One region of the Neorhizobium sp. CSC1952 genome, then DNA from elsewhere that is predicted to be linked to it. Evidence: riboswitches for the same ligand, from Rfam matches in the RefSeq annotation. Region 1 holds a riboswitch; each other region holds the start of a gene.
What was found. A riboswitch is a leader RNA that binds a small molecule or an ion and turns the genes downstream of it on or off. The one in region 1 is predicted to bind cobalamin.
Positions count from the first base shown of each region.

Region 1 (3,232 bases):
CCTTGGTCGACGTTTTCATTTCCTTCGCCGGCTCCGACAGCGCCTGCCATCGACGAACCGTAAGTTCCCCACGATACTAGAAAATTCATCCTGAATGCGTGATTAACGCACAAGCAACGGAAACCCGGCCCGGGCAGATGCCCGAACCGGGTCCCACATTCCAGCCTCGAAATGATCTTACCGGTACGGCGATACGCATTGCGCGCGAACGCCGGCACGCGGCACGTAGGTATTATCCGAAGCGCGGTAGGTCCGGTAGCGGCTTTCGCACCAGGCGACGTGCCGGCTGCCATAGCCGCCGCGATCGGCCGCGACCGCGCCGCCGATGATCGCTCCGGTGGCGAAGGCAGCCAGCGGGAACCAGAAGCCGTTGTGATACCGATAGCCCGGACGGCGATCGCGATAGCCTCGATAACCGCGATGCCAGCCATAGCGGTCGCGCCGCCAGTCACGGCGATCCCGGTACTGCACATCCGTCACGGGGTTGGCGAACGAAATGCCGGGCGCCGCGGGCATCTGGAAAGCCTGCGCGGGCGTAAACCCGGCAAAAGCGGACGCGGCGGCGATCGCGACCGCGGTCAGGCGTAAACGAAAAGATCTCATTCCTCATGTTTCCTTGTTCTGAATTCTGTTTAGGAAACAATGCAAAATAGAGTATTCCGTTCCTGGGAGAAGGGTTCTCGACGATCACGAATAAGCGATCAGCCTCGGAAGAAACCGGATCACGCAACGATCGAAAGCATCGTCTGATCGCCCTGAAGGCGATTGACCATGAAGTTCGAATACCATTCGACGAACTGCATGACGCCACCTTCGTGCACCGCCGAATAGGGCCCCGGCTCGTATGCCGGCGAGCGGATTCCGAAGGCGTTTTCCTCGACGATCTGACGGTCCTGGTCGTTGGTCATGTTCCAGACATGCGTCAGCTCTTCCAGATTGTAATCGACGCCTTCGACCGCATCCTTGTGAACCAGCCATTTGGTGGTGACCGCCGTCTCCTCCGGCCCGATCGGCGTGACGCGGAAGGAGACCGCATGGTCGCCCAGCATGTGGTTCCACGTGGTCGGATAATGGAAGAGCAGCATCGTACCGATCCCGTCGATCGCCACGTCGTCGGAAAGCCTTCGCTGCACGGCGCTCCTCCCGAACATGGTATAGCTTTCGGCGCCTTCGATCAGCGGCATGCGGGCCACACGGAACTGGCCGTCCGGCGATATCCTGAACTCGCTCGGCAGATCGGCCGCCTCGCAGCGCTGCCAGTGCTCGAGGATGACCGGATCGTCGATCGCACCCGACACGCCCGTGACGGTCGGCGCCTCCGGGAACGTACGGCAGAGTTCCGGGTGATTGCCGGCGCAATGGTAACATTCGCGATTGTTTTCCCAGACGAGCTTCCAGTTGCCCTTCTCGATAATCGTCGACTGGTGGGCGACCTTGGCCTCCGACAGGCGATGCGGCGCCATGTAGGGCTCGATCGCGGCGCGGACGGGCGCGAAGTCGGGAGCCTCGTTGGCAAGGCAGATGAAGATGTAGCCGGCGACGCTCTCGCAATGGACCTTCTTCAGCCCGAACTGCGTCTTGTCGAAATCCTGGCCCATCTGCCGGGCGATCAGCAGCGAGCCGTCGAGCTCGTAGGTCCATTGATGGTAGGGACAGACGAGCCGTACCGCCGAACCGCTTTCCTTGGTGCAGACCCGGCTGCCGCGATGGCGGCAGGTGTTGTGGAGCGCCCGGATCTGACCGTCACGGCCGCGCACGACGACGACCGGATAGTCGCCGATCTGCAGCGTGAAATAGCTGCCGGCCTTGGGCAGTTCGCAATCGTGGCCGACGAACAGCCAATCGCGATACCAGATCAATTCGAGATCGAGCCTGTAATAATCGGGATCGGTATAAAAGGCCTGTTCGAGGCTGAAGCCTTCGCGGCGGTTCTTGAGCTGCCGCAGGACCTGACTGCGAATTTCCATCTTGCCTTCCTCGTCAATGCGGCCCTTGAGCAACCACGGAAGGACAGGGAAATACCGGCCGGCTCCGACCCGCAATCTCCGCGTCCCGAGCGCCCACCGCGATCGGTCAAATTCTCTCTCATCCCAGGCTGGTTTCCGGGCTCAGGAGCTGTCCCTTGCGGGACGGGCATGGCGCCTTCCCGGGCGGCCGTTCCGGCTCTTTCCCAGTGACTTCTGCCAGGCCTCTCAACTCCACCACCGTTGCGGGGGCAGCGCCGGGTTTCGACCGGCTTCCCAATTCTCCGCCCTCCCTAGCGAGGCGGCACCTTGAGCTTGCAGCGGATATAATCATCAGCCCCGCGTGTCGCATAGGCAACATTGCGACATCGGCAACCGCATTGACGACGGCTTCGGAAAACCCTCAAGCCCCGCGAAAGGAAAACCGGTCATTAAGGGGTGAATGTTACGGTCCCGCCATCGATGGGAGCAGCGCCACCATGCGGGCTACGGGAAAATTCCGCTATTACGAAGCTCCGCCGCCGAAGCCTCCTGCTCCCGCGGCGCCGAAGACGACCGCGCATTCGGAATTCCTGCGCACCGGGCGCATCGCCCGCAACAGCTCCATCTGGATGCCGGCGGAGCGGCGCTACGTCAGCTACGCGGAAGTCGCGGCACGCACGGGCAAGAAACTGGAAGCCGCCGGCGAAAAGAGCCACGAGCGGATCAACGCATTCCATCGGTCGATCCAGTTCCCGAAGATCATCTTCCACCGCACGCTCGACGAGCGCCCGCATCTCGGCTACTGCCATGTCACGGCGGCGAGAACGCTCCTTGCACGCCGCGTGCCGGTCAGCTGGTCCTTCTACATCGCCAATTTCTTCTCCGAGATCGGGGAAGAGGAGATATTTTTCGAACGCATCAGCACGACCTATTCGCGCATGTACTTCGCCGTCGCGATCGAGGGCGAGCCGGGCGAGCCATTCCGGATCGACCGCTCGATCCGCAAGAACGGGCTCCTGTTCCAGACCAGCGATCCGATGGAAGCGATCAAGAACGTGCTGACGCTCGGCGCATCGAGCAATGCGCTGCGCGAGATCATCAAAAAGCTTTGAAGACGGCCCGGTCCGCGCTATGGACGTGCGGACATGACGGCCGAGATCATCGATATCACCCGCAACCACGAAGACGCGCTCAAGCGAGCCTGTGCGGTGCTTGCCGAAGGCTTTCCCGTGGCGATCCCGACCGAGACCGTCTATGGGCTCGCCGCGGACGCCACCAATCCCGCA
Region 1 is NZ_CP128416.1:734,349-737,580, forward strand. Features, by position in the region: gene QTA58_RS03920 (BA14K family protein) at 178-603, opposite strand; gene QTA58_RS03925 (aromatic ring-hydroxylating dioxygenase subunit alpha) at 723-1,967, opposite strand; cobalamin riboswitch at 2,076-2,291, opposite strand; gene QTA58_RS03930 (DUF6656 family protein) at 2,444-3,058, shown strand; gene QTA58_RS03935 (L-threonylcarbamoyladenylate synthase) at 3,092-3,232, shown strand, end outside.

Region 2 (3,232 bases), 1.2 Mb from region 1:
CTGGGCCTTCACGCCGGCCTTGAAGTGATGCTTCACCAGCGTCATCTCGGTTACCATATCGGCGGCCTCGATCAAGGCCGGCTTGGCGTTGCGGCCGGTGACGACCACATGCAGGTCGGGCCGCCGGGCCTGCAGCGCGGCAACCACCTTGTCGAGATCGAGGTAGTCGTAGCGCAGAGCGATATTGAGCTCGTCGAGGATGACGAGGCCGATCGTCTCGTCGGCCATCAGGTCGAGCGCCTTTTCCCACGCTTTTTCGGCAGCGGCGATGTCCCGCTTCAGGTCCTGCGTTTCCCAGGTGAACCCTTCGCCCATCGTATGCCAGACGACCCGGTCGCCGAACACGGCGAGCGCCGGCTGCTCGCCGGTCGACCAGGCGCCCTTGATGAACTGCACCACGCCGACGCGCCGGTTGTTGCCGAGCATGCGGAGCGCCAGGCCGAAGGCGGCGGTGGATTTGCCCTTGCCGGGACCGGTGTGGATGATGAGAAGACCCTTTTCGAGGGTCTTCTCCGCGACTTCGGCATCTTGAACCGCCTTGCGGTTCGCCATCTTGACGCGATGGCGTTCGGCTGCCGCCTGATCGATCTCCTTCACCGCGGAGCCAGCCCCGCCAGCGGACGCGCCGCGGCGTCTTCGCCGGCCCGGAAACGTTCGCGGACCACGCCGGCAAGCGCGCCCAGCGCCGCCCAGAACACCAGATTGGTGACGTAAACGGCATTGACGAAGCGGGCATGCAGCTCCAGCGGCACCGCCGTTTCATGCGTCGGCGGCAACGGGGCGCCAACCACATGCGGCGCGATCAGCAGAACGATCGCCGGTACGGCAAACACGACGGAACGGGTATAGGCGAGCAGGCCGAGGCCGAATGCTGTGCAGACGGCTGTCGAAATCCACCAGACCTGGCGCGGACCGAGCTCGGCGGCCGGCATGCCCGGCAGTTCCGGCGGCAGGCCGAGGCCAGGTGCGAGGCTGACGGCAAGAAAGCCGGCCATGCCGAACATCAACCCGCCGTGCCAGCCCTTGAGGCCTCCGAGGGCTTCCGAGATTGCGATCAGCACAAGGCCGAAGCCGATTGCCGAGAGAATGTTGGCGGCGGCAGTGTAGATGAAGCGCTCGAAACCGTCGGCGGGAGCCCAGGCTTCCTCGCCGTGACTATGTTCGGCAGCCGCAGGAGCCGCGGCACCGGCAGCCGGGGCAGCCTCATGGCTGTGGCTGTGACCGGCCTCGGCGCCGCCGGCATTTTCATAGGTCTCCGCCTGCAGGATGAGCGGCACCGTCGAGAAGCTCTGCAAGACGGTCAGCAGAAGTCCGGCCACAAGCCCGGCGATCACCGCCGTTAGGACGATGTTGCGAAACAGCGACATTTGGAAATTCCTCTCAGTGGCAGGGGAAGGCCAGCGAGTGGCGCGTATCGTGGGCGGCGTTGTGGACGACTTCCAGATGCGAGAAGCCGACAAAACCGACGATGAACAGGCCGAGAATAGCCGTCATGCTGAGGGGGATGATCTTCGAAGCGGAAACGCCGACTGCACTTGCGGCAGAATTCGTGACCATGTGTTTCGTCCTTTCGCCCTCCACCCGAGGGCCGTTCAAGTTCCGTTTGCCGAAGGCAGGTCTCCTGGCTCGCGAATCAGGCGCCTCGCATCCGCCTTCCCGGGAAAACCCAGTGGCATTTGGATGGAAGCTCTCCGCTTACAGTTGCGGGGGCAGCCGCGGGTTCGACGGGTCCCTCCGTCTCACCGCATTCCCTCTCGGCCCTTCCGGGCACCATCGACCGCTCCACTATAGCCGAATTCCGCCTTCCCGCAATCGCCTTTGCGACACCCGCTGCACTCCATTGACATGGACCTGCGACCGGGCTTACTTGGAAGGGAGACGGTCCTTCTCCGGCAACGGAGAAGGTCAAGAGGGAATGCGGTGCGACCCCGATGAGGGTCAAAGCCGCGGCTGCCCCCGCAACTGTAAGCGGAGAGCCCGAGCCAAGAAGCCACTGGAGAGACGATCCGGGAAGGCTGGCTCAGAGGCGAGGACCCGCGAGCCAGGAGACCTGCCGTCGAAAGACATCGTGCTCGCCGGGCGGGGTGCTCCGGGTCGAGGATTTCGTTCACGGCCGAACCGGCGAGAGCCGGACGTGCCCGCACCCCGACATGTTTTACGTGGCGGACAGGCGGCCGAGTGACGAATGATGATTGACGAGCAGCCCGGAAACGAAGCGGACGTGACGATCTTCGTGTGCACCAACTGCCGCGACGAATCGAACGCCGAGATGCGCCCGGGCGTGGCGCTGATAGCGGCGCTCAAGGAAGCGACGGCCGGCAAGCCGCTTGCCGTCAAACCCGTCACCTGCCTTGCCAATTGCGAAAAAAGCCCGAGCGCGGCCTTCAACCACCGATCCGGCTGGTCCTATGTGTTCGGCTATCTCGCGCCGGAAAACGTCGAGGACATCGTCACCGGTGCAATGATGCTGGCCGAGGACGAGCGCGGTTTCCTTCCCCTTCGCGGCCGCCCCGCCTGCCTGCGCGGCAAGGGCATGACGGCCCGCATTCCACCCTTCCATCATCACGAGGACATGCCTTCATGAGCGTCAATTTCGATCGCGTCCCCTGCACCGTCGTCACCGGTTTCCTGGGCGCCGGCAAGACCACGCTGATCCGCAACCTGATCGAGAAGCTGGACGGCAAGCGGCTGGCGATCATCGTCAACGAATTCGGCGATGTCGGGATCGACGGCGAGGTGCTGAAGGGGTGCGGCATCGAGACCTGCCCCGAGGACAATATCATCGAGCTCGCCAACGGCTGCATCTGCTGCACCGTCGCCGACGATTTCGTCCCGGCGATCGACCAGATCCTCTCCCGCGAGCCGCGCGTCGACCATATTCTGATCGAAACCTCCGGCCTCGCCCTGCCGAAGCCTCTCGTTCAGGCCTTCCAATGGCCGGATGTGAAGGCGCGCGTCACCGTCGACGGTGTCGTTGCGGTCGTGGACGGCGTGGCGCTTGCGGAGGGCAGGGTCGCCGACGACCATGACGCACTGGAAGCTCAGCGCCAGGCCGATGGCTCGATCGACCACGACGATCCCGTGGAGGAGGTTTTTGAAGATCAGGTCGCCTGCGCCGACATGATCGTGCTGACCAAGACCGACCTTCTGGATTCCGGCGGGCTTGCGAGCGCGAAAGACAGGGTGGCGGCCCATTTGCCGCGAGCGGTCAAGATCGTGCCGGCGGCCAACG
Region 2 is NZ_CP128416.1:1,959,734-1,962,965, reverse strand. Features, by position in the region: gene cobO (cob(I)yrinic acid a,c-diamide adenosyltransferase) at 1-597, opposite strand, end outside; gene QTA58_RS09810 (CbtA family protein) at 594-1,367, opposite strand; gene QTA58_RS09805 (CbtB-domain containing protein) at 1,381-1,557, opposite strand; cobalamin riboswitch at 1,594-1,790, opposite strand; cobalamin riboswitch at 1,863-2,073, shown strand; gene QTA58_RS09800 (DUF1636 domain-containing protein) at 2,186-2,584, shown strand; gene cobW (cobalamin biosynthesis protein CobW) at 2,581-3,232, shown strand, end outside.
Region 2: linked by a shared signal. The riboswitch ahead of QTA58_RS09805 (CbtB-domain containing protein) and the one ahead of QTA58_RS03925 (aromatic ring-hydroxylating dioxygenase subunit alpha) in region 1 are both predicted to bind cobalamin.

Region 3 (3,232 bases), 1.2 Mb from region 1:
GGCCGGCGACACGTGGCGCTGCACGCGCGGGCCGATGGCGCGCATTCCGGAGAAGGAGGAGGCGGACTACCGCGCCTGCCTGCTCGGCTTCCGCGACTACGTCAACAAGAACGGTTTCAAGTCGGTCGTGCTCGGCCTCTCCGGCGGCATCGACTCCGCGCTTTGCGCGGCGATCGCCGTCGACGCGCTCGGCGAGGAGCGGGTGCGCACCGTCATGCTGCCTTATCGTTACACGTCCGAGGATTCGCTGAAGGACGCGGCCGACTGTGCCAAAGCGCTCGGCTGCCGTTACGACATCGTGCCGATCGCCGAGCCCGTCGACGGTTTCTTGTCGGCGCTGTCGGAACTCTTCGAAGGGACGGACGAGGGTATTACCGAGGAGAACCTGCAGAGCCGCGCCCGCGGCACCATTCTCATGGCGATCTCCAACAAGTTCGGCTCGATGGTGGTGACGACCGGCAACAAGTCGGAAATGTCGGTGGGCTACGCGACCCTTTACGGCGACATGAACGGCGGCTTCAATCCGATCAAGGATCTCTACAAGATGCAGGTCTATGCGCTCTCCGCCTGGCGCAATCGGCACCTGCCGCCGACCGCGCTCGGGCCGACGGGCGAGGTGATCCCGAAGAACATCCTTTCCAAGGCACCGTCGGCGGAACTGAGGCCCAACCAGACGGACCAGGATTCCCTGCCGCCCTATCCGGCGCTGGACGACATTCTCGAATGCCTCGTCGAGATGGAAATGGGCACGGAGGAGATCGTCGCCCGAGGCCACGACGCCGCGACCGTGCACCGCATCGAGCACCTGCTTTATCTCGCCGAATACAAGCGGCGGCAATCGGCGCCGGGCGTGAAGATCACCAAGAAGAATTTCGGCCGCGACCGGCGCTATCCGATCACCAACCGGTTCAGGGACCGGTAGGGGAGCCGGCCATGGCGCTGCGCAGCTCGGTCGAGGTCTTCGACATCCGTACCCGCCGGAACCGCGTGGTCTGGCAGACGGAAGAACTGTTCGAGGCGCCGAACTGGTCGCCGGACGGACGCTATCTGATGCTGAACAGCGAGGGATCGATCTACCGCCTGTCACCGGATGGCGACGGCGAGCCCGAGCTGGTGGACACGGGCTTTGCCCGGCAGTGCAACAACGACCACGGCATCTCGCCGGACGGCGCCCTGATTGCCGTCTCGGACAAGGTGGAATTCGGCAAGTCGGCGATCTACGTTCTGTCGGCGGAAGGCGGCGTGCCGAGATTGGTGACGAAGAACCTGCCGTCCTACTGGCACGGCTGGTCGCCGGACGGGAAGACATTCGCCTATTGCTGCATCCGGGACCAGGTCTTTGACATCTATACGATCGGTATCGAAGGCGGCGAGGAGACGCGGCTCACCTTCGGCGAAGGCCGCAATGACGGTCCGGACTATTCGCCGGATGGAAAGTGGATCTATTTCAACTCCAGCCGCACCGGCCTGATGCAGATCTGGCGCGTGCCGGCCGAGGGTGGTCCGGCCGAGCGGATCACAAACAGCAATTACGGCGACTGGTTTCCGCATCCATCACCAAGGGGTGACAAGATCGTCTTCGTCTCCTACGACGCCGATGTCTTCGACCACCCGCGCGACCGGAATGTCAGGGTCCGGCTGATGGATATGGACGGCGGCAATGTCGAGACGCTGTTCGATCTTTTCGGCGGGCAGGGCACGATGAACTCGCCCAATTGGGCGCCGGACGGCGATGAATTCGCCTATGTGCGGTATTTCCCCGTCGCATCGGCGGCTTGAACGGCTGTGGTCTTCCGGGCATAAAGCTTTCGTCAGGTGCCCGCTTCTGCGGGAGAATCGGGAATCCGGTGAGATGCCGGAACGTGCCCGACGCTGTGAGGCCGACGCTTGGCCGCGAGATCTACGCCACTGGAATTTTCCGGGAAGGCAGCGGCGCAGGCGAATGAAGCCAAGTCAGAAGACCGGCCTGACGGGATAGACCGATCCGCGCGGACGGCGGCAGGTTTCGAAGCTCTCCTTGTGCCGCAGGCATGGGGTGCTGCATTGTTGGGGAAAACGATGCGACCTGATCTTTTCGAACCCGGCCTCGTTACTGCCGGCGAATTTTCCGAAGCCGAGCGGGCGGCCGTCTACAGGGCGATCGGGACGCGCCGCGACGTGCGCGACCAGTTCCTGCCCGAGCCGTTGCCGGACGACCTCGTGATGCGGCTGCTTGCCGCCGCCCATGCGGCGCCGTCGGTCGGCTTCATGCAGCCCTGGAACTTCGTCCTGATCCGCGATCCGGCGGTGCGGGAAGCGGCTTTCGCCGCCTTTTCGCGCGCCAATGAGGAGGCTGCGGACATGTTCCCCGAAGAACGGCGCGATCTCTATCGCAGCCTGAAGCTCGAAGGCATCTGCAAGGCGCCGCTCTCGATCTGCGTGACCTGCGATCCGGACAGGGCAGGGCCGGTCGTTCTGGGGCGTACGCACAATCCGCGCATGGATGTCTATTCGACCGTCTGCGCCGTGCAGAACCTCTGGCTTGCGGCGCGCGCCGAAGGCGTCGGCGTCGGCTGGGTGAGCATCTTCCGCGACGAGGATGTGCGCGCTCTGCTCGGCATTCCCGAGCGCATCGAGATCGTCGCCTGGCTCTGCCTGGGTTACGTCGATCGGCTTTATGCCGAGCCGGAACTGGCGGTCAGAGGCTGGCGCCAGCGCCTGCCGCTCGAGGAGCTGATCTTCAGGGAGAAATGGGAGAACCGCTGATCACTGCTGCGGCTGCGGCCCGCTCGATTTCGGATGGGCGAGATCGATGTTTTCCTCGGGCAGGAATTGCGGGCCGACCATCCGCACCTTCCTGTTCGGATCATAGGGACGCTCCGGACCCGGCAGGTTCGGCTGGACGGCCGCTGCCTGCGGCTGTTCCGGCGGCGTGGTGCGCAGATTGGTGATGCCGGAATAGGGTTCTTCCTTCGGCAGTTCGATACCCTGCACCTTCATCCGTTCCTTCTGGTCCTCTTCCACGTCGGACGGAATGCAGCTGTTCGAGCGGATCGCCGCGAGAATGGCGGTGCGTTCGTCGGAGGACTGCACCAATTGCCGCGCATTGTTTCGCTCGTCCGTTATGCCGTCGCGGTTCGCTTCCGCCTGCTGGAGCTGATCGCGGATTTCCTGGCAGATCTCGCTGTCCGCATCGCCAAGGGCGATGATGCTCCCGGTGCCGCAGCCGGCGCTGCGCATCTCGATGCGCAAC
Region 3 is NZ_CP128416.1:4,411,916-4,415,147, reverse strand. Features, by position in the region: gene QTA58_RS21325 (NAD+ synthase) at 1-922, shown strand, start outside; gene QTA58_RS21320 (TolB family protein) at 940-1,779, shown strand; cobalamin riboswitch at 1,797-1,985, shown strand; gene bluB (5,6-dimethylbenzimidazole synthase) at 2,059-2,745, shown strand; gene QTA58_RS21310 (hypothetical protein) at 2,746-3,232, opposite strand, start outside.
Region 3: linked by a shared signal. The riboswitch ahead of bluB (5,6-dimethylbenzimidazole synthase) and the one ahead of QTA58_RS03925 (aromatic ring-hydroxylating dioxygenase subunit alpha) in region 1 are both predicted to bind cobalamin.